4 regions of the Peribacillus sp. 05N428 genome follow, and region 1 is predicted to be linked to each of the others. Evidence: riboswitches for the same ligand, from Rfam matches in the RefSeq annotation. Region 1 holds a riboswitch; each other region holds the start of a gene.
What was found. A riboswitch is a leader RNA that binds a small molecule or an ion and turns the genes downstream of it on or off. The one in region 1 is predicted to bind thiamine pyrophosphate.

Region 1 (5,276 bases):
TTTCGAAACCGCGTACCTTCATCGCGTTCCGTATCGTTTGGAACTCCTCCATCATGATGGGAATCAGCCTTAATGCCGCCATGAAACTATAGGCATATTTCGGTTTAAGCCTAACTTGCTGCATTAACGAATAAAACAAGTTCACTGGTCTCGTCGTTAAGGAAAAAGTTAAACCAAGGACCGCAAAGAACAAAGCTCGAAAGCCTACGAGTAATCCCCTCATGAAACTTTCTTCCGTAATCGATATGAGTCCCCACTCAAACCAAAGCTTTTCACCTTGCCCGAATAATATCATGGCAGACGAGGTGGATATAAAAATGAAACAAAAGGGAATCGACAAAAGCAGGATGCGTTTTATCGAATGCCCGGTAAAAAACAAAAATAAAAGTAATACGCCAATGGTGATATTCATCATATAATTCAGGTCGTGAATGAATAACGCCACGATGCATAACACAATCAGCACACCAAGTTTAAGGCTTGGATTAATTCCATGGAGCCATGTTTCCGTGTTTGAAACATTCATCTACATGACACTCCTTTTAACTTTGGTCTCAACAAATCCGGCTTGCGCGATGTTTTCATCACTTATTACATTTCCGTCCTTAACCGTCCAGATCCTGGTTGCAAAGTTTTTTGAAATATGATCGTCATGAGTTACCATGATCACTGTTATTCCACGTCTTCGATATTCCTCAAACCATTCCAGTAATGCAAAGGTATTTTTCGAATCTTGACCAAAGGTCGGCTCATCCAGGAGAATGATTTTTTTGTCTATTACGATTGAGGCTGCTACGCTTAAGCGACGCTTTTGCCCCATTGATAATTGAAATGGATGTTTATCCCGATGTGCCTCAAGACGGAAAACTTTAAGCAATGAGCGGACTCTCTCATCTATTTCTTGTTGCGGCCTTTTATCAATACGCAATGAATAAGCAATCTCTTCATATACAGTATTTGCAACGAACTGAAACTCAGGATTTTGAAAGACAAACGTCATATGATCCGTTGGATTTTTCACCATTTTAATGGGGTTCCCCAATAATTCATACGTACCTTTCGTTTTTATGAATTGCATCAATGCATGCAAAAGTGTACTCTTGCCCGCTCCATTTTCTCCCCTGATCACAATCCATTCTCCTGAATGCACCTTCAGCTCTTCAACGTGTATTTTTTCCTCTTTATTCCGAAAACCGCTAAATCCTTGCACATCCAGAAGGGGTAAACCATCTGTAAAATGGTATTCCCTAGTGGGTGCATTACTCTGTATATATTCATCCCAAACACCAGGGAACCAAATTCCATGTTCTCTCATTTCATTTTTATATAGGGAAAGAATGGTGTCTCTTGGACCATCAGCTATGATTTGACCGTCATCGTTTAAAAGCACGATTCGTTCGATGAATTCTAAAACATGGTCAATTTTATGTTCGACGATAATAACCGTTTTGTCTTTTCCGACTTCCTTCAACAAGTCCCAGATTTCTTTCGTTCCTTCTGGATCAAGCATGGCGGTCGGTTCATCTAAAAATATAACTTCTGGTTCAAGGGCCAATACTGAAGCAATTGCCAGACGCTGTTTCATCCCGCCTGATAATGTGTCAATACTTGTATGGTCCAGGTTCAATCCTACTTTACGGAAATGATTTTGAATCTTCTCTTTCATTTCTTCTTTAGGGACGGAAAGATTCTCTAGGACAAAGGCAATTTCCTCATCGGCAAATGGCATGCAAAACTGGCTATCAGGGTCTTGAAAAACATACCCCCATGAAGAAGGGCATTTCAATTTCTCCGCTTTCATCGGGACTTCGATGGAATTCGGAATCAATCCGCTTAACACTTGCAACAGAGTGGATTTACCACATCCAGATGGTCCCAACAATAACACTTTTTCTCCCTGATCAAATGATAGTGATAGGTCCTTGAATATCAAAGATTCATCACCGGGAAATTTCATTCTTAACTTTTCAACAGAAACGATTGGTTCCATGGCCCTCAACCTCTTCTTTTAATCAAGTTCTGCATAATCTTTATTGGAAACCGGACGCACAAGATTAGTTACCCCTGTTGCTTCCAGGACTTTAACTAGATAATAAGCGGTCACACCTGCAAAGAATATGGAACCCACAAACCTCGCTATCATGAATAACGATAGATTCCAAGTAGAAAGCGCACCTATTTCCCCGTATGCAAAATCCATGATAACTGATGCCAGGCAGGAAGCCATCGCAGCTAAAACGGCCACCGGCATATTGAATTTTTTATATTTGAACCCCATGAACACCAGTTCCGCGAACAAACCTTGGACCACCCCATATAACAGTACAGTCAGCCCCCATGGGGAACCTAGAAAGAATTCCCCTGAAGCTGCAGCTATCTCCGCCAAAAGTGCCACACCCGGTTTCCGTAAAATGAAAAAGGCGACAGGGCCAGCTATAAACCACATTCCATAAATAAGTTGATCCAGATGTAATCCTAATGGTTTAACGGAATAATAAATCGAACCCCAAAGGATATAAACGATTCCAAATGCTACCGCAATCACGATCGTGACTAATATATCCGTTAATTTCAATCCTTTTTTCATTGTTTCATTCTCCTTTTATACTTCTAATGTTTCCTTATGAACGGGCCATGTCTCTAAACGATAAGCCATTTCCCAAAATGAGTATTCATATTGGCTGCTGAGAATAAAATGCTCTTTCATTCTCGCCTTATCTTCTTCAGTTACTTTTTCAGCAATCTCATCCAGCCTCGCAATTTGTTCTTCCACCAAAGTGCGGAACCACTCTCCTCCGTAAGCCGCTATCCATTCTTGATAAATCGGCTCTTCGGGCATGCACCCTTGCAGCTTTTCACCTATCTCATAATACAGCCAGTAGCACGGCAAGATAGCTGCAATAACATCTCCTAAATGTCCCGAATAAGCCGCACGATACATATGGGAAGTATAAGCATAGGCAGTCGGGGCAGGCTTGAAATCTTCCCGTTCTTCTTTTGTGATGCCTAATCTCTCGGAAAAATTCTCATGAAGCTTCAACTCCGCTTCATATGTTCCTTGTGCATGGCCGGCAAGCCTGCTTGTTGTATGTAAATCTGTAGCTTTGACTGCCCCTAAGGCTTGAACTCTAGCAAAATGAGATAAATAATAGGCATCTTGCATGACATAAAAACGGAAACACTCCAATGGCAATGTGCCATCTCCTATTCCTGCTACAAACGGATGATTAAAACTAGCTTCCCAAATGTGATCAACTTCCTTACGGATTTCCTCTGAAAACTTCATGTCCATTACCTCCAAATTGTATTTTTTCATTGAACGATACAGAAAAAAACACTTATCACCCCTTTTTTTGCAAACAAAAAACCACTTTCTTAAACGTAAAGAAAGTGGTTGTACAAGAAATAATACAGAAATGTATAGTTCCAGACCCCACTTCCCTACGCTGGTATAAACCAGATCAGGTTCTAAGGGTCTTAAAGTCATACTTTAATCTCAGCTTTTGTGGGTAAAAAATCAACTTTTACCTATAAAGCACCCCTAGTGGTACAAATTGTATATTAAAATTCATTTGCCTTTATATTAACACGATAAATCCAATTGTCAAACGTATTAGAAAAGTTTTCTTGATTTAGGGTTACTAAACTTTCAATCTTCCATACCCACATAACCACGATCTATTAAACCATTGTTAATCCACCATTTACGGAAAGAGTTTGCCCCGTAATATACCCTGCCTCTTCCGAAACGAAATAGGAAACAGCACTGGCAATGTCCTCTGGTTGTGCTAGCCGGCGGAATGGAATCGCTTTTTCCAAGGCGCTAGCTATACCTTCATTATATGAGCCTATTTCTTGAAATAGGGGCGTATCAGCAGGACCTGGCGCTATACAATTGATGTTGAGTTTATGACGTGCCATTTCTCTTGCTATCGTTTTTGTAAAGGCAATAACCCCTCCTTTAGCAGCCGAATAAACTGCTTCTCCACTTGATCCGACTCTAGCTGCATCGGATGCAATATTTACTACCTTACCGTATCCATTTTCAATCATGAGAGGTAAAATTTCCTTGCATGTATGGATCTGCCCAAGTAAATTAATATCGATAATCCTTTTCCATGTGCTGGGATCACTTTTTAAAAATGGTTCCACCTTATCCCAGCCTGCATTATTAACCAATATATCTATTCTATGATAATAGTTCACTGATTCTTCGACGGCTTTTTTTACACTTTCTAATTTCGTTACATCACAATGGACCGCTCTGGCTTCAAAACCCGACTTTTCGATTAAAGAAACCGTTTCCTCTGCATTTTTAAGATTAATATCAGCCACGATGACGTTAATATTGCGAGAAGCCAATTTTTTTGAAATTTCTCTGCCAATTCCGCTTCCAGCACCTGTGATAAATGCCATTCTTTTTGTCATCATATTCCCCTCCACTTTCACTATTTCGTCAATATGGATTTATTTAAGCTGCTTGCTTATATATTGTCAGTTATCCTTTCATTAATCATTTCCCGGAGCCGGAATTTCTGAATTTTCCCGCTTGCCGTACGAGGAAAGTCATCCATTATTTCAATAAATTCAGGCCAATATTGTTTTGCCAATCCCTTTTCCAGGAGAAATTCCTGCATGGAATCCAGCGTGATCGGGCTCTTCCCCGTTTTCATACTGATACATGCACATGCTTTTTCCTGAAGACGGGAATCTGGAACCGCAATAACCTGAGCACTAGAAATATCCGGGTGTTCATACAGTACATTTTCTACATAAGCGACTGGAATATTTTCACCGCCACGTATGATTATGTCTTTGTTTCTTCCAGAAATCCGGATATACCCGTCTTCATCAATGAATGCTCGATCACCGGTAATGAACCATCCGTCACTATACTCAGCTAACGTATCATTGATTCGTTTAAAATAGCCGACAAAAAGAGCCGGACCCCTTACTAATAAAGAGCCTTCTATATTCGGGGCACAGATTTCCCCTTCAAAATCCACTATCTTTAACTCCATACCCGGAAACGGGATTCCGTCGGTATTCGTCAGTTTTTCTTCTGTATCTTCAAGTCTCGTCAAGGTTACCAAGCCATCTTCCGTTTGTCCCCACCCTGACAATATCTTGAACGGTACTTTTTTCACGGCCTCCTTTACTAAATGCCTGGGAATCGGGGCACCCAAAGCTACGAAGACTCGCAGCGAATTGAGGTCATACCTTTCTATCCCCTCCATCTGAACCGTATCTTGCAGAAAAGGAGTGGCACCCGCCGT
Region 2 (5,276 bases), on a different contig from region 1:
TCCCTCCTCCTCTTCATATTAATAAAACAAGTATGTAAATAGTAATGAAAGATCCCCTTAATCATGTTTTGTGATTGAATGTCCAACATGATTAAGGGAGTCATTCCATAAGGACGATTATGGAATCATTACCATTGCAGACTTTCGATCAAGTGGCACTTTGTACATTGTTGACTATAATCATTTTTCACAAATTCATGGTTACAATTCTCCCGAAAAATGTTCAGCTCCCTTTTCAGCTGCTCCAATTGAGTTTCCAACTGTTTCATTTCAACTTTTATCTGGATTACCCGATTCATCGAATTCTCCCTCTCGTCGGAATCATTGATAGATTTCCCCATCCGTTTTCCTAAATTCATTCGCTTTTTCTTTAAGCCCTTCATCGATTACCGACTCAAAACCCAGACCCTTTTCCTTCGCCAAATCACGAATGTCCTGAGAGATTCTCATACTGCAGAATTTCGGTCCGCACATTGAACAGAAATGGGCTGTTTTGGCCCCTTCTGCCGGAAGAGTTTCATCGTGATACTCAACCGCCCTTTCAGGATCAAGGGAAAGATTGAATTGATCTCTCCAACGGAATTCGAATCTAGCCTTCGAAAGGGCATCATCCCGTTTTCTTGCCTGCGGATGGCCTTTTGCAAGATCAGCTGCGTGTGCTGCAATTTTATAAGTAATGACCCCTACCCGAACATCCTCTTTATTCGGCAGTCCCAAATGCTCTTTCGGTGTCACATAGCAAAGCATGGCAGTTCCAAACCATCCAATCATGGCAGCACCAATCGCAGAAGTGATATGGTCGTATCCAGGAGCTATATCCGTCGTCAATGGTCCCAGGGTATAGAATGGTGCTTCTTGACAGACTTCCAGCTGCTTATCCATATTTTCTTTAATCAAATGCATCGGTACGTGGCCGGGTCCCTCCACCATGACTTGAACGTCGTGCTTCCAAGCAATCTTCGTCAATTCCCCAAGTGTTTCCAATTCCGCAAATTGTGCCTCATCGTTTGCATCTGCAATGGATCCCGGACGGAGACCGTCACCTAATGAGAAAGAAACATCATACGTCTTCATGATTTCACAAATCTCTTCAAAGTGTGTATAGAGAAAACTTTCTTGGTGGTGGGCCAAGCACCATTGTGCCATGATGGAGCCTCCCCGGGAAACAATACCCGTAACTCGCTTTGCTGTCATGGGGATGTATCGCAAAAGTACACCAGCGTGTATGGTGAAGTAATCGACACCTTGCTCAGCCTGCTCGATTAATGTATCCCGGAAAACTTCCCAATTTAAATCTTCCGCGACCCCATTCACTTTTTCCAATGCTTGATATATCGGAACCGTCCCAACCGGCACAGGTGAATTCCTGATAATCCATTCCCGCGTCGTGTGAATATTCTTTCCTGTGGAAAGATCCATTATGTTGTCTGCACCCCATCGTGTAGCCCAAGTCATTTTCTCCACTTCAGCTTCGATCGATGAACTGACAGCTGAATTTCCTATATTCGCATTTATCTTCACGTGAAAATTACGTCCGATGATCATGGGCTCACTTTCAGGATGGTTAATATTTGCCGGAATGATTGCCCGCCCGCTAGCTACCTCTTCCCTTACAAACTCAGGGGCTACATTTTCCCTGATCGAAATGAACTCCATTTCTGGAGTAATGATCCCTTTGCGGGCATAATGGAGCTGGGTTACGTTTTTCCCTTTCACCGCACGCAATGGTTTTCTTTTCAATCCCGGAAAAACTTCGGCATTGGATTGTGACTCCACTTTTCTATATCCGTTATCTTCAGGCTTTATTTCACGCCCTTCATACTCTTCAACATCTTCCCGTTCCAGAACCCAGCTGCGTCTAATCGGGGCAAGGCCTTTATGAATATCAATCGGATATTCTGAATCCGTATAGAAGCCGCTTGTATCATATACACGTAAAGGCGGATTCTCCTCTTCGCCGAATGCCCCTGTTGTCGGACTTAGCTCAATTTCACGCATAGGTACTTTAATATCGGGTCTAGATCCCTCAACATACACTTTTTTACTCCCGGCAAAACTGGACATAATTGAAACGTTCATGTCATTTACTGAATTACTCTTCATGATTTCATTTCTCCTTTTTAAGTTCATTTAAAAAGGACAAAATCCAATCCATTTCGCACGAAAAAGCCAGGTCTCATATTTAAGACCCGGCTAACGTTAGTATGACTACAGAAATGACCGATTGAAATGTCATCGTTTAGTAGATTCTAACTTCCCCACGCTGGTATGAACCAGATCAGGTCCTGAGGGTTAAGAAGCTTAAGCGCTTCTCTCTCAGCCCAACTTTTATTGGACACCCCTAGTCTGAATAATTTAATTGATTACAGGGTAACTATATCTCACCCTTTTCATTCTGTAAATAATTTGAAAGACCTAATATTTTCTCTGCAATCATTTAAAATTTGTTATTTGGAGGAGGACCGCCAATTAATTCCCCAGGCTCTCAAGGATAGGGAAAAGCTCCTCTAAATGCTTGATTTCATAGGTTGGAAGCACTTCATTCCGTTCCTTATCATGGCGATTTATCCAAACCGACTTTATGCCTACCCGTGATGCTCCAAGGATATCGGTCATTAAATTATCGCCGACCATCAATACTTCATCCTTATCAAGCTCCATGATTTCCAAAGCGTGCTCAAAAATGGAGGCATCCGGTTTACCTCGTCCAAATGCGCCTGAAATCACGATTTGGTCGAAATAAGGAACCAGTTCAGGCGTTATTTCAAGTTTGGTATTTTGCAGTTCAGGAGATCCGTTCGTTAGCAATAGCAATTTGTACTTCCCTTTTAATTCATCCAGAACACGGAATGTTTCTTCATAGATAAATGGCTTTTTGCGTCTTTCGGCCGGGAAACGTTCTGCCAGTTCAAGCCCAAATTCCGGGTCATCGATCCCTAATGCCTTCAAGCCCCTCGTCCACGCTTCTTTCCGATAAGCCGGTGCAATCCCGGCCATCTTCCGGAATTCATCATGATCATCCTGAAAATTCCCCCATAGTCCCTCAAATGGGTTGATTCCGATCATTTGAGTGAATGCATATGTATCGTAAGAAGAATAAAGATCACGCGCTTCCTTCCGCACCGCTTCTTCAAACTCGTCGACATTCAGACCATATTTCTCCTTGGCAACTTCGCATGTGGCCACAAAAGCTTCTTTTACACTTTTCTGATCCCATAGTAATGTATCATCTAAATCAAAAAAAACTGCCTTCAGCAAAATGTCCACCCCTCTTTCCCCAATATTGAATTCGTAAAAATTACACTATTACAATAATAAACCACAACCAATAAAAAAAGAATAACTATTCGGAAAATGCCTGCCTCTTTCTTCGCAAAATGGCTTACCTTTTCCGGTGGGAACCATATATTCATTTCCCTTTTCCGCTTTCAAATATATACAATTTTCCATTACTGGCAATCTTGAACTTTGGACCGGTGAACCCCCGTCGGATCAGCTCTTTCCTCATATATACCATGAGGGCGGCATGACTCACGATCAGAACATTCCTTTCCCCCTTTGCAAAGACTTCATCCAATACTTTATTGATTCTTTGCTCTGCAATCTTAATTTCCGCCCTTGTCTGCTTGTTGATCACCGAGCAGCAGCGAATCCAGATGGCCCAAAGGATGAACGGCAGCTTAATCCTTCCTCTCAAAGGGGGCGAAGGTATTTCCCGCAGCTCCTCCATCCGATGAACCGTGCCTGGATAGATGTGTTCCGCTGTCTTGACGGCTCTCGACATATCACTGCAATAACATTCCTGCCATTCCTCCACGCCAAATAAAGTCGTTCCATAAATAATATCCGCTGCATCATAGTCCACAAACCATTGCTTCATATCATCCGCCGTCACAGATTTCCCAGTAGGAAATTCATGTGCCACCTTAAAATGCCGTACCAAACCAATTTTCATATATTCTCCTTTTTATCTTTTAAAATATTCGTTTCTATTTCTTATAAAAGCCCTTAACAATATATTAACCTATGTAAAGCAATATAATAAATGCAAGTTGAAACCATTAAAACCTGGTCAAAGGTTCTCACAGATTGTGTCACTGCAAGCATTTAATTATCATAAGGAAAAATATCATGGCCATATGTAAAAAAGAGAAAGCATATCGCCTTCTCCTTTCGTTTAATCTATGAATTGGAGTTCTGTTATCGTACATCTTTTCCTGAATTTATATTTCCCGCTCAAATCACTGAATTGATAATCATTTAGGGATTTCCCCAGTTGTTCCTTTAGTTTATCCGCCGTGATGGATTCCTCAACTGTCTCTTTCCAATTTTCATTTCCCATTATCTCTTCGAACGGAATGGTAGTCAGGATTTCATCATATATCTGGATGCTTTGATCGATGCCAAAGCTGCCATAGATACTGCCATTTTCATCGGCAAAGATATGCTCCGATTCCAATTCTTCCACCAATACTTCCAGATATCCCTTTGCCTTAACAGGCTTGATGGCTATCTCTGCTTCTGCCTTTACAGGTCCCAATCTCTTATCGATGATCTCTATCGTCAATTTAACGTGAACGGGCGGATAACCAAACCCTTCACAAAGTTCTGCTGCCGAGTTATATACCATCTGAACATCCTCCTTTTGTCACTATCATTATATAATATAAATACTCCATTCCCTTACCAAAAACCCTTATTCAAGATCACTCGGCACTGCATCTCTCCATCATCATCGGAAGGGTCAATCGTCACTTTCTCGGAATCCCCTTTAAACGGCATCATAGTAAAAAAAAACAGTGTAACCCTGATTTCCTCAGTTCACGGGTATGATGAGCATTTATCACGCGTCATTTATACGTTTATCGATCATGCACCATACACTTTGATCTATTTATGAACTCAACTAAAAAATCCAATGCAGCTCAGGGGCATTGGATTTTTATAGCTTCACATTATGGCTTTAGCACCACTTTAATACATTCATCTTCATGATCGTTAAAGATTTGATAAGCCTCACTCGCTTTTTCGAGAGGGACTTTATGGGATATGATTTCCGTAGGGTCGATCTCTCCAGCCGTAATTTTATCAAAAAGTTTGGGCATGTAGTGAATGACCGGTGCTTGTCCCATTTTCAGGTTAATGTTCCGCTCAAATAAATCGCCTAATGGGAACATATTATATTTCGATCCGTATACGCCAGTCAATTGGATCGTGCCGAATTTACGTACGGCGTTAAGGGCAATCTCAATCGCACTTAACGTTCCACCCTGAAG
Region 3 (5,276 bases), on a different contig from region 1:
ACCTAGCAACTTAGCAGGCAAACATGCACAGAAAGCCTTTCTGTGCATGTTTGGTTTCATTTGAAGTCATAACTTTCCAAAACCCGATTCGCAATGAGCTGATACCCTTTTTCATTCGGATGTAACTTATCACTGAAATACTTTGTTTTCTTTTCATCTTCAAAAAGATCATTTGTAGGAATGAATAACATCCGTTCACCTTTATCGGCTAATCCCTTTATTGACTCGTTATAATCGCGAATGTGCTTTTCAAGTTTTTGATTGTCTTTAATTGGGTTATATAGTCCTACTACCAGAATATCCGCTTTATCGTTTGCCTCTATCAGTGTTGATGTAATTTTTTTCAGATGGTTGATATATTCCCGTTTACCCTCATTGATTTTTCGGTCACTTATTTTCTCCAAGTTCCCGCCATTACTATTGATCAAGTCATTCGTTCCAATAAAAACAATGAAAGTATCGGCTTCATCAAGTTTCGTTTTAATGCGGTAATCATCTAGCTGTTTCATCACCCCATCCGTTTCCTGGCCTTTAATACCGTAATTCCAAAAACTCACTTTTTGCTCCGATTGCGGATTATTCAATTCATCCTCAAGGCCATCTATATATCCTTCCCCGTCCTTATCCCCTTTTCCATAGGTTAATGAATCTCCAAAAGCCATGACCCTTTGCACATCTTCCGACTCCGAGGCCTGAAATTCATATGCAGCAAAACATATAACCAGTACGATAATCAATATACCTGCCAATTTTTTCATTTGGTTCTCCTCTTGTCTTTTTACTAGAAGTATTTAATCTTTTTCATACCCAAAAAATCTGCAGTACTAACATAAAAAAGAATTGTCAGATAAAGAATAAAGAGTGTATGATAATATAAAACTTTCAATGGAAACGGGATTACCCTTCATTCTGGAGATTGAATAAATGATAGTTAGGAGTTTAAATCATGGAAGAACACATAGAGTTTAGAGAGGCAGAACTATCTGATCTACCCAGAATTGTTGAAATATATAATTCGACAATTGCTTCAAGAATGGTCACGGCAGATACGGAACCTGTATCCGTCCAATCGAGGGTTAAATGGTTTGAGGAACATCATTCAGAAAGTAGACCGCTATATATCATTACTATAGAAGGGAAAACCGCTGGATGGATGAGCTTTCAATCCTTTTATGGCCGACCGGCATATAATTCCACTGCCGAAATCAGTATTTACATTGATGATTATTTCCGGGGAAAAGGAATTGGACAAATTTCGATTCGAAAGGCAATTGAATTGAGTCCAAAATTAGGCGTTAAGACTTTATTGGGTTTCATTTTCGCCCATAATACACCAAGCCTTAAGCTTTTTTCCAAATTCGGGTTTGAAGAATGGGCACATTTACCTCAAGTTGCCGAGATGGATGGCATTGAGCGGGATTTGATCATTCTAGGTAAACGTGTCGATATTTAATATATAATTCTTTAGAGCTATTGCCTTGAGCAGTAGCTTTTTCAGATTAATACAGGTCGAATTGCTAATTTAAAAATACCTATATGCTTCTTGAAGGGAAAAATATTCAGAATCTCTTTTACTTGCTAACGTATTCAATAGCGTATCCAATTCTTGACTGGCTTGTACAGTCAGCAGACTTGTTAAGCCGTAAATCGCTCCCAACTTTATCATTTCCTGTCTCTTCTCTTCTACTTTTTCTATAGTTACCTTACGGCAAGGCATCATAGTCACCTCCCATTTATTCAATATTTTTACACTTTCATCATAATGAAACCACTAGTTAAAATCAACTATTTTTCAGAAATTAAATGTGTTATTTTATAGGTCAAATGTGACAAAACACCTATTTTGTTATTTAATTATGTATAATTTGTGTCGTTTTCTAATAAACGCAAAAAAAGCATCCACTAGTGTAGACTGCGAATGCTTACATCATATCCCTTATCCAAAAATCCAAATATTGTATTCCGTTTACTATGTCATCCATTCAGAAGGTGACTCGTTATTAGGTCTATTTATAACAATCTTATATTCATCTTCAAGTACTTTTAATGGGGCATCATAAAGGTGCCTTTCATCAGAGGTTTTGTATACTCCATTGGCCAATAGCTCTTCAATGAGTTTTGCCTTCCTCTGTTCAATCCTCTTAAATAATTCTGCCATGTAAATGGCTCCTTTCCCAGTCGTCCTAGTGCCTGCTTCTAGTTAGCTAAACTTTATCAACTTGTTTGATTTCACCAAATTATATATACCTTTTCTAGTATGTCACTAAACGTTATTTCCCAAAAATAAAAGCCCCTTCTAATTTAAGAAGAGGCTGACAGTGTCCGTACGGCTCTTCTTATCTTCCAAGCATATGCTTGTTGGATTTAGCACAGTTCCCTAAACGGGTCCGCTGCCGAGGTTTCTTAGGGCCAAGTCCCTCCACCTCTCTGGATAAGAATTCGATATATAATGATGTAGAAATGATTCTAACCTAATAATCTTCAAAAGTCAATTACCTGGTTCTCCCTTTTTTCCTGGACATAAAGTGATTCCTCTTTCAAATACGGGTTGCATTTTCTTGTCTTTCTGATATGATGTCAGTAATTACATACAATTCACACCACTAGGGGAGTCTTTTTTAAGACTGAGATGGAATTAGTTCCGGACCCTTTGAACCTGAACCGGCTCATACCGGCGGAGGGAAGTGGATGATATCGTCCATTTTACAGACTATATCCATCTACCCCGTTCCGTATTCAGGAACGGGGTTTTTTATTCAACAAAAGGAGCCATTCTATAGGAGGATGAACAATGGAGAATACAAAATTAGAAACATTCAGTGATAGACTGCATGCACGGGCAAAAGAGATTTGGAAAAGGAACCATTCACATCCCTTTGTCCAGGCAATTGGAAACGGTACACTTCCTGAAAAGAAATTTGCCTATTACCTGAAGCAGGACTATGTCTATCTCATGGATTATTCCAAGCTCTTTGCTTTAGGTGTCATCAAAGCCCATAACATCGAAACCATGGCAAAATTTGCGAGCATTTTAAATGAAACCCTTCAAGTGGAAATGGATATTCATCGGCATTATGCTTCCGAATTCGGGATCAGCTCCAAGGAATTGGAAAGTACAGAACCTACTCCAACCACTCTAGCCTATACAGGTTACATGCTAAATGCAGCTCAGCATGGGACTTTGGCAGACTTGATCGCCTGTCTCCTGCCCTGCGCTTGGGATTATTATGAAATCGGTTTGCTATTAAAAGAACAAAATGGAGCAGCACTGGAAAACAATCGCTACGCAGATTGGATAAGGTCCTATTCATCTCCTGAATTCGGGGAAGCACACAAGTGGCTGATCACTTTGTTGGAAGAATTGACGGAAGGCATGCCTGAAAAGGAACTTCTTAGATTAGAAAAGCACTTTTTGGTTACTTCCCGATATGAATATTTATTCTGGGACATGGTTCAAAATGAGCAGGATTGGCCTCTGTAGGTGGTTGACATGAGGATGAATCCTATCAAGAAACTGACATTGACAGCCATGATCACGGCTTTAACGACGCTGACCAGTTCATTTATTTTCATCCCTGCAGGATTTGCAAAAATCTTTCCTATTCAACATCTGGCAAATGTCCTGACGGCGGTTCTATTGGGGCCTACATATGCTGTGACACAAGCTTTTTTAGTTTCCATCATTAGAAACATGTCTGGTACCGGTTCAATTTTCGCCTTTCCCGGCAGCATGATTGGTGCACTTTTGGCCGCCATCCTTTATCGAAAAACACAAAGCTTAAAATTCGCCTGTTTAGGGGAAGTGATCGGGACCGGCATTCTCGGTTCCCTGGCCTGTTATCCGCTTGCAACCCTCCTATTGGGAGAAAAAGCTGCTCTTTTTGGTTTTTTACCGGCTTTTATGTTCAGTTCATTCGCAGGGGCGATTTTAGCTTTCATATTACTTAAAATACTGCTAAAAAATAATTATATGAAGGGGTTTTTTTATGAAAACAGCATTAACGATCGCAGGCTCTGATTCAGGGGGCGGTGCTGGAATACAAGCGGATTTAAAAACATTTTCTGCACATGGTGTATTTGGAATGTCTGCCATCACAGCCGTAACCGCCCAAAACACAATGGAAGTCCGTTCTGTACAGCCCATTGAAACAGCTATCATATCGGATCAAATTGCAGCTATCTTTGAAGATATTCCTGTCGATGCAGTAAAAATAGGCATGCTTGGATCTAAAGAAATCGTGGAAACGGTCGCTGCGTCCCTTAAAACCTTCATGCCTGCCATCGTTATCCTTGACCCTGTCATGATTTCCAAAAGCGGCCACCATTTGCTCGACGAAAAGGCCGTCTCTGCCTTAAAAACGGAATTGCTTCCGCTTGCAACTCTTGTAACACCCAATGTACCAGAAGCGGAAGTACTTACTGGCTTCCCGATTCGGACGAAACAAGATTTCTACAGGGCATGCATTTCGATACAAGAAATGGGTCCCAAAGCCGTTTTACTTAAAGGCGGCCATGCAGCAGGAAATCCAAATGATCTTTTTTATGATGGTACTGACTTCCACTGGATCAAGGGAGAGCGCATTCATACCAAAAACACTCATGGTACGGGCTGCACCCTATCATCCGCCATTACATCTAACCTGGCAAATGGACTGCCATTGCAAGTCTCGATCGAACAAGCCAAGACCTATATTTCCGAAGCGATAAGCAATAGCTTTTCAATCGGTAAAGGTCATGGACCTGTCCATCATTTTCATTCATATTCAAAAAAAGAACGGAGTGACTTGTTATGAAGATTTCTTCAGCCGATTTATTTATGAAGGTAAGAGAAAGGAAACCACTCGTTCACCAAATCACAAACTTTGTTACGGTCAATGACTGTGCAAATGCCACCCTTGCCATCGGAGGTTCACCAGTAATGACATCGAGCCCAAGAGAAGTGGCGGATATGGTCAAATTAGCAAATGCATTGGTCCTGAATTTCGGTACGATCGATGATAAAGCCTTGGAAGCAATGGAGATTGCCGGTAAAACGGCAAATGCCCTGGACATCCCGGTCATTTTGGACCCGGTGGGAGTTGGTGCCACCTCCTATCGTACAGAGCAAGTCAAAGAGCTCCTAAGTAAGGTTACTTTCCAAATCATTCGCGGAAATGCGAGTGAAATCCTGTCAATGATGGGTGGGGATACCGTTACACGCGGAGTGGATTCGGGGGAACTTGCGATTAGCAATGCCGAGCTGGCTGCACAAGCGGCAAATGAATTGAATAGCATCA
Region 4 (5,276 bases), on a different contig from region 1:
GCGGAATGCCGATTGCTGTCCATGCGATTGGCGATCTCGCTTTTGAATACGTCTTGAATGCAATTGAAGCCCTCCCCCCGAAAAAGGGACAGAGGGACCGGCTCATCCATGCGCAGATTGTACGGCCGGAGCTTTTGGAGCGGGCGGCGAAGCTGCCGGTAATCTTTGATATCCAACCGGGGTTCGTTCCGTCCGATTTTCCGTGGGTGGAAGAAAAGGTGCCAGCCGATCTATTGGAATCCTCCTATGCCTGGAGAACCTATTTGAACTTGGGCATCATTTGTGCGGGAGGGTCGGATGCACCCATTGAACCATTAAATCCGATTTTGGGCATTCATGCAGCTGTCACAAGGATGAAAATCAACAGTGAGGACCGTACCGTATATGGTTTGTCTGAAAGGCTTTCCGTTTTCGAGGCTTTCGCATTGTATACCAAAGGGAGTGCTGCAGCAATCGGCCAGGAAAAACGCCGCGGTGTGATCAATAAAGGGTACGATGCCGATTTTACCGTGTTTAATCTGGATGTCTTTGCTGTTGCACCGGATGATCTCCTGAAAGCTGAGGCGGTCATGACGGTCATCGATGACAAAATCATGTATGATAAAAATTAACAGTTGCAAAAAAAGAAATGGAAATACAAAATTGTTAGATGGAATTAGATAAAGGAATGTAAATGGAAAGAAGGCTTGTTATGAAAGTGGATCAACAAAAAGAAGGGGCGATTTATGCAGCCCTTTCTTACATGATGTGGGGAGTTGTGCCGGTTTACTGGAAGTTCCTTCAGGGAGTCGGTGCAATAGAAATTTTAGCTCAGAGGGTATTATGGTCTTTCGTGTTCATGCTGGTTTTATTGATGTTCATGAAAAAATGGCAGGCGTTTCTAGATTATGTCAAAAACATAATGGGAAATCCGAAACTCTTTACGGCATTGCTAACGGCGTCCCTGCTTGTTACAGCTAATTGGGGAGTGTTCATATGGGCCGTTAACTCAGGACGGATCCTCGACACGAGCCTTGGATATTATATCAATCCGCTCGTCAGTGTACTATTGGGAGTGATAGTCTTAAAAGAAAAATTGAGCGGGGCCCAAATCATTTCATTCCTGCTTGCAGGAATCGGAGTCTTGATCCTTGGCATTCATTTCGGCACGATCCCGTGGATCTCTCTTGTTTTGGCCATGACCTTTGGATTATACGGTCTGGCAAAAAAAATGATCAAGGCCGAATCGGCAATCGGGCTGACGCTTGAAACGATGATGGTAACGCCTCTGGCCCTAGGTTACCTGATTTACTTGATGAACAGGTCGGAAATGCAATTCTTTACAGACGGAAGCACAAGCTTGCTGTTGGTGGGCGGCGGGATTGCCACGGCATTGCCTCTTTTATATTTTGCAAAAGGGGCGGAGAAGATCCCGTTATCGATGCTTGGCATTTTTCAGTATATCGCTCCGACCTTATCTTTATTGATCGGGGTATTCGTCTATCATGAAAGTTTCACCAAAGCACATCTTTTAGCCTTTTTGTTCATATGGTCAGCTTTGGCTGTTTATACACTATCCATAACGAAATGGGGGCAGGCAAGTGCCCGCAGGTTCAAAGGCAAAGGGAATATTGGTGCGTGAAAAGAAAAAAATGCTTGGGGAGATTTCTGCCCAAGCATTTTTTTTATGTCGTTACTCAATAAAACGGTTTTATGGCATAGGCGAAATGCCAGGGTCATGAAAGGTATATCTTCGAACCTATTTCAGAAACAATACAATTGGAAAGGCAGGCAGGACTGTTATCGGGATTGGCACGGGGGGAATTCAGTTGGAATTGTCTATAGAAGGAACTATCCAGGAAAATGATATGCGTTGTCAGGAATGCTGATATGGTGGCGTACGGCTTTCTATTGCTATTTAATTCATCGATGATTCCCTGTGCAGTGGTAATCCCGATCCCGTGGCCATAAAAGAGGTTATTCCCTAATAATATGGCATTTTCACCTTGCCATTCAGGGGTTGCCAAGTCGTGATCAGGGTTTTTGAAGTAAACGCAATCACCTGGTAAATAGTCCCTTCCCTGGTGAACGCTGAGAGCCATATTCCTTGGAGGGCGCCAGTCATATAAAAATAGGTCTGAAAAAAGATAGTCGAAATTCCTGGGGCCGATTAAATCCAAAATCGCCTTTAAAAAAGTGACGACTATTGCTGTCCCGCATTCGAAGGCATAAAGCCCCCCATTCATGAAAATGTCAACGAGCGCATCATGAGGGAGAATCCCTGGCTGAAGGGTAAAGGTGCCATCCTTTGAAAGGTGCCAATAACGCTGATTGGATTGAGACTCCTCAAGTGTGGAAAATTCCGGCCCGCTTTTATCCAACGCAATAGCTGCCTCTATGACCCGGTTCCTCAGCTGTATCTCGAAATTAAAATCCCCAAAGTTCCGGTATTCAAAAACGTTAGAATCTTCCTCCAAGCATTGAAGAGTTTCAAGCGATTTGGCAGAGGCTGTACCTGGTTGGATTTGACTGACATCTAACCATTTGTGATTAATCTTTATCATGACATATCCACCTTTTGCTTATGAAATTAAGGGTTTAATAAAACCAGTAAACAAAAATGTCTACACGTAATGCTCATTATATGAATGCTTGCAAAGAAATGACTATTTGGAACGTGTCCGCCACCGTTGCAGCCAGGAATGATTGGAACAGAAAGAGGCAGAATTATTTTGCTTTCAATGATTTTCGTTCCAAAAGATGTTTTGCAAGACATCCTGAAGTGCAAGGAATACCTTTCCAATTAGAGAGTAGAAGCAAATTAGTATTCCTTTTTCCCTATGAATTGATATAATGAGAGAGAAAAGTTCATATGTGCGAGAAATGTAGGGGGGCCAGTACTGCTGGCTGAGATTGCATCCATTAGATGCTGACTCTTTGAACCTGATCTGGGTGATGCCAGCGGAGGGAACATATTATGACTGATTTTCTGTTTTGTATGTTAACGTCCGAATTCATCTTCGGGCGTTTTTTGCTTTTTTATCCAGTATTTGAATAGCCCTGGAGCCCCATCATGGTTCCGGCATATGAATCTTATAAGATGTGTAGGAGGATAATGACTTGAATAAATTCTTACCACTGTTAACTTCGTTCTTCCTTTTAGCTGGATGCGGAGCAGGCGGAACTAATGAAAAAGAAGAAGCATCTAAAAATGAAGAATTAAAAAAGGTATCGGTCGTGCTCGATTGGACACCGAATACAAACCATACAGGATTGTATGTAGCCAAGGAAAAAGGTTATTTTAAAGAACAAGGTCTTGATGTGGAGATTATCATGCCAGGTGAAGCGGGAGCTGATAAGCTTGTCGCTTCAGGGAAATCTGAATTTGGCGTGAGCTACCAGGAGGGCATAACGCAGGCCCGCGTGCAGGGCGTGCCGATTGTTTCGGTAGCTGCCGTCATCCAGCATAATACCTCGGGGTTCGCTTCCCCTGAGGCAAAGGACATTACGACTCCCAAGGATTTTGAAGGGAAGACTTATGGTGGCTGGGGATCTCCGGTTGAAAAGGCCATTATTGATTCACTCATGAAAAAGGATAATGCGGATGTAAATGAAGTGGACATAGTCAATACAGGAGACACGGATTTTTTCACTTCGGTTAAAAGGGATATAGATTTTGCCTGGATTTATTATGGTTGGACAGGCATTGAGGCTGAGTTGCGAAATGAAAAGCTTAATATGGTGTACTTAACCGAATACTCTGATAAGCTTGATTACTATACGCCTGTTTTGACTACAAATGAAAAGATGATAAAAGAAGATCCCGAGACTGTTAAAGCATTCGTTCATGCAGCTTCGAAAGGGTACCAGTTTGCGATTAAGAATCCTGATGATGCAGCGGAAGTGTTAATTGAGTCTGCACCGGATCTTGATCCAGAACTAGTGAAGAAAAGCCAGGAGTGGCTTGCAGCCAAGTATCAGGATGATGCTCCGCGATGGGGTGAACAAAAGCTTGAAATTTGGAAGAATTACAGTGAGTGGATGACTGAAAATAAGCTTCTTGAAGGTGATTTCGATCCTGAAAAGGCATTTACCAATGAATTTTTACCAAATTAGGAGGAAATACAATGGCCAATTCATTAATTAGTATACAAATTATTCCTAAAGGGGAAAATGTCATCCCTATGGTCGATGAAGCAATCAAGATCATTGAAGAATCAGGTGTCAAGTATGAGGTTCACCCGCTTGAAACGACAATGGAGGGGGAGCTTTCCGAACTTTTTGCCGTGATAGAAAAAATGAATGTAAGAATGATTGAAATAGGATCGCCGAATGTCATTTCCCAAGTGAAAATATTATATCAGCCAAGCGGGATTACGATGGATACGTTAACGGAGAAATATCGGGCATGATCGGAAGGGGAATTTGGAAGAAGGGGGCTCCCTTCTTTCTTTTATTATTGTTGCTGATTGTATGGGAGTCAGTGACAGTCTTATTGAAAGTTGAAGAATGGCTGCTTCCCGCTCCATCGGCCATTTTCATTGAAGGAATTGAGTCGTCCCGCAATCTTTACGGACACCTTATATCCACAACCGAGCTTGCGTTGTCGGGATTTTTTATTGGAAGCTGCATCGGCTTATTGATCGCGGCCATCCTACACCTATTTCCAGGTGTGAAGGACGCGGTTTATCCTCTGCTCATACTATCACAAAATATACCCATCATTGTTTTGGCGCCGCTTTTGGTGATCTGGTTTGGCTTTGGCATGCTGCCTAAGTTAATCGTGATTTCACTTGTATGTTTTTTTCCGGTTGCGGTCGCATCATTGGACGGTTTTCGCCAGACACCATACGAGCTTAAGCATTATTTCAAGATGATGGGAGCGGGGAAAAACCAGTTATTTTGGAAGCTGGAACTTCCTCACTCGATCCCGTTCATTTTCTCCGGCCTGAAAATTTCGGCTACCTATAGTGTAATGGGTGCTGTTATTTCGGAATGGCTTGGGGCAAAATCGGGGATTGGTGTTTATATGACTCTCGCTTCTTCAGCGTTCAGGACAGATCGGGTGTTTGTAGCCATTTTCATCATTATGGGAATGAGCCTGATCTTTTTTGGAATCATCACTTTCCTGGAGAAATACTTGGTTTCTTGGAAGAGAAAGGAGGGCGAAAAGGATGAAGCTGGAAATTAAAGACGTCTCCTATTCTTTCGATGGTAAGCAGAATATATTGGAGAATATGAATTTCCATGTGAATGATGGGGAATTTGTCACGATCCTTGGGCCATCGGGAAGCGGT

Region 2: linked by a shared signal. The riboswitch ahead of thiC (phosphomethylpyrimidine synthase ThiC) and the one ahead of tenA (thiaminase II) in region 1 are both predicted to bind thiamine pyrophosphate.
Region 3: linked by a shared signal. The riboswitch ahead of tenA (thiaminase II) and the one ahead of tenA (thiaminase II) in region 1 are both predicted to bind thiamine pyrophosphate.
Region 4: linked by a shared signal. The riboswitch ahead of AC1DIV_RS04030 (ABC transporter substrate-binding protein) and the one ahead of tenA (thiaminase II) in region 1 are both predicted to bind thiamine pyrophosphate.

What each region holds. Positions count from the first base shown of each region.
Region 1 is NZ_JBFTMS010000001.1:214,653-219,928, reverse strand. It holds gene AC1DIV_RS00970 (energy-coupling factor transporter transmembrane component T family protein) at 1-526, opposite strand, end outside; gene AC1DIV_RS00965 (ABC transporter ATP-binding protein) at 527-1,990, opposite strand; gene AC1DIV_RS00960 (ECF transporter S component) at 2,009-2,587, opposite strand; gene tenA (thiaminase II) at 2,603-3,286, opposite strand; TPP riboswitch at 3,422-3,553, opposite strand; gene AC1DIV_RS00950 (SDR family NAD(P)-dependent oxidoreductase) at 3,682-4,428, opposite strand; gene AC1DIV_RS00945 (AMP-binding protein) at 4,485-5,276, opposite strand, start outside.
Region 2 is NZ_JBFTMS010000008.1:164,035-169,310, forward strand. It holds partial or broken gene AC1DIV_RS10755 (DUF3231 family protein) at 1-38, shown strand, start outside; gene AC1DIV_RS10760 (hypothetical protein) at 129-299, opposite strand; gene thiC (phosphomethylpyrimidine synthase ThiC) at 322-2,103, opposite strand; TPP riboswitch at 2,239-2,353, opposite strand; gene AC1DIV_RS10770 (HAD family hydrolase) at 2,470-3,258, opposite strand; gene AC1DIV_RS10775 (histidine phosphatase family protein) at 3,410-3,955, opposite strand; gene AC1DIV_RS10780 (hypothetical protein) at 4,178-4,630, opposite strand; gene AC1DIV_RS10785 (zinc-dependent alcohol dehydrogenase) at 4,956-5,276, opposite strand, start outside.
Region 3 is NZ_JBFTMS010000023.1:11,313-16,588, reverse strand. It holds gene AC1DIV_RS19240 (ABC transporter ATP-binding protein) at 1-14, shown strand, start outside; gene AC1DIV_RS19235 (DUF459 domain-containing protein) at 57-758, opposite strand; gene AC1DIV_RS19230 (GNAT family N-acetyltransferase) at 947-1,453, shown strand; gene AC1DIV_RS19225 (aspartyl-phosphate phosphatase Spo0E family protein) at 1,523-1,720, opposite strand; gene AC1DIV_RS19220 (Fur-regulated basic protein FbpA) at 1,970-2,158, opposite strand; SAM riboswitch class I at 2,334-2,438, opposite strand; TPP riboswitch at 2,596-2,700, shown strand; gene tenA (thiaminase II) at 2,792-3,481, shown strand; gene thiW (energy coupling factor transporter S component ThiW) at 3,497-4,018, shown strand; gene thiD (bifunctional hydroxymethylpyrimidine kinase/phosphomethylpyrimidine kinase) at 3,987-4,793, shown strand; gene thiM (hydroxyethylthiazole kinase) at 4,790-5,276, shown strand, end outside.
Region 4 is NZ_JBFTMS010000003.1:148,754-154,029, forward strand. It holds gene AC1DIV_RS04015 (amidohydrolase) at 1-611, shown strand, start outside; gene rarD (EamA family transporter RarD) at 692-1,621, shown strand; gene AC1DIV_RS04025 (protein-glutamine gamma-glutamyltransferase) at 1,716-2,543, opposite strand; TPP riboswitch at 2,857-2,966, shown strand; gene AC1DIV_RS04030 (ABC transporter substrate-binding protein) at 3,100-4,095, shown strand; gene AC1DIV_RS04035 (thiamine-binding protein) at 4,107-4,391, shown strand; gene AC1DIV_RS04040 (ABC transporter permease) at 4,388-5,170, shown strand; gene AC1DIV_RS04045 (ABC transporter ATP-binding protein) at 5,154-5,276, shown strand, end outside.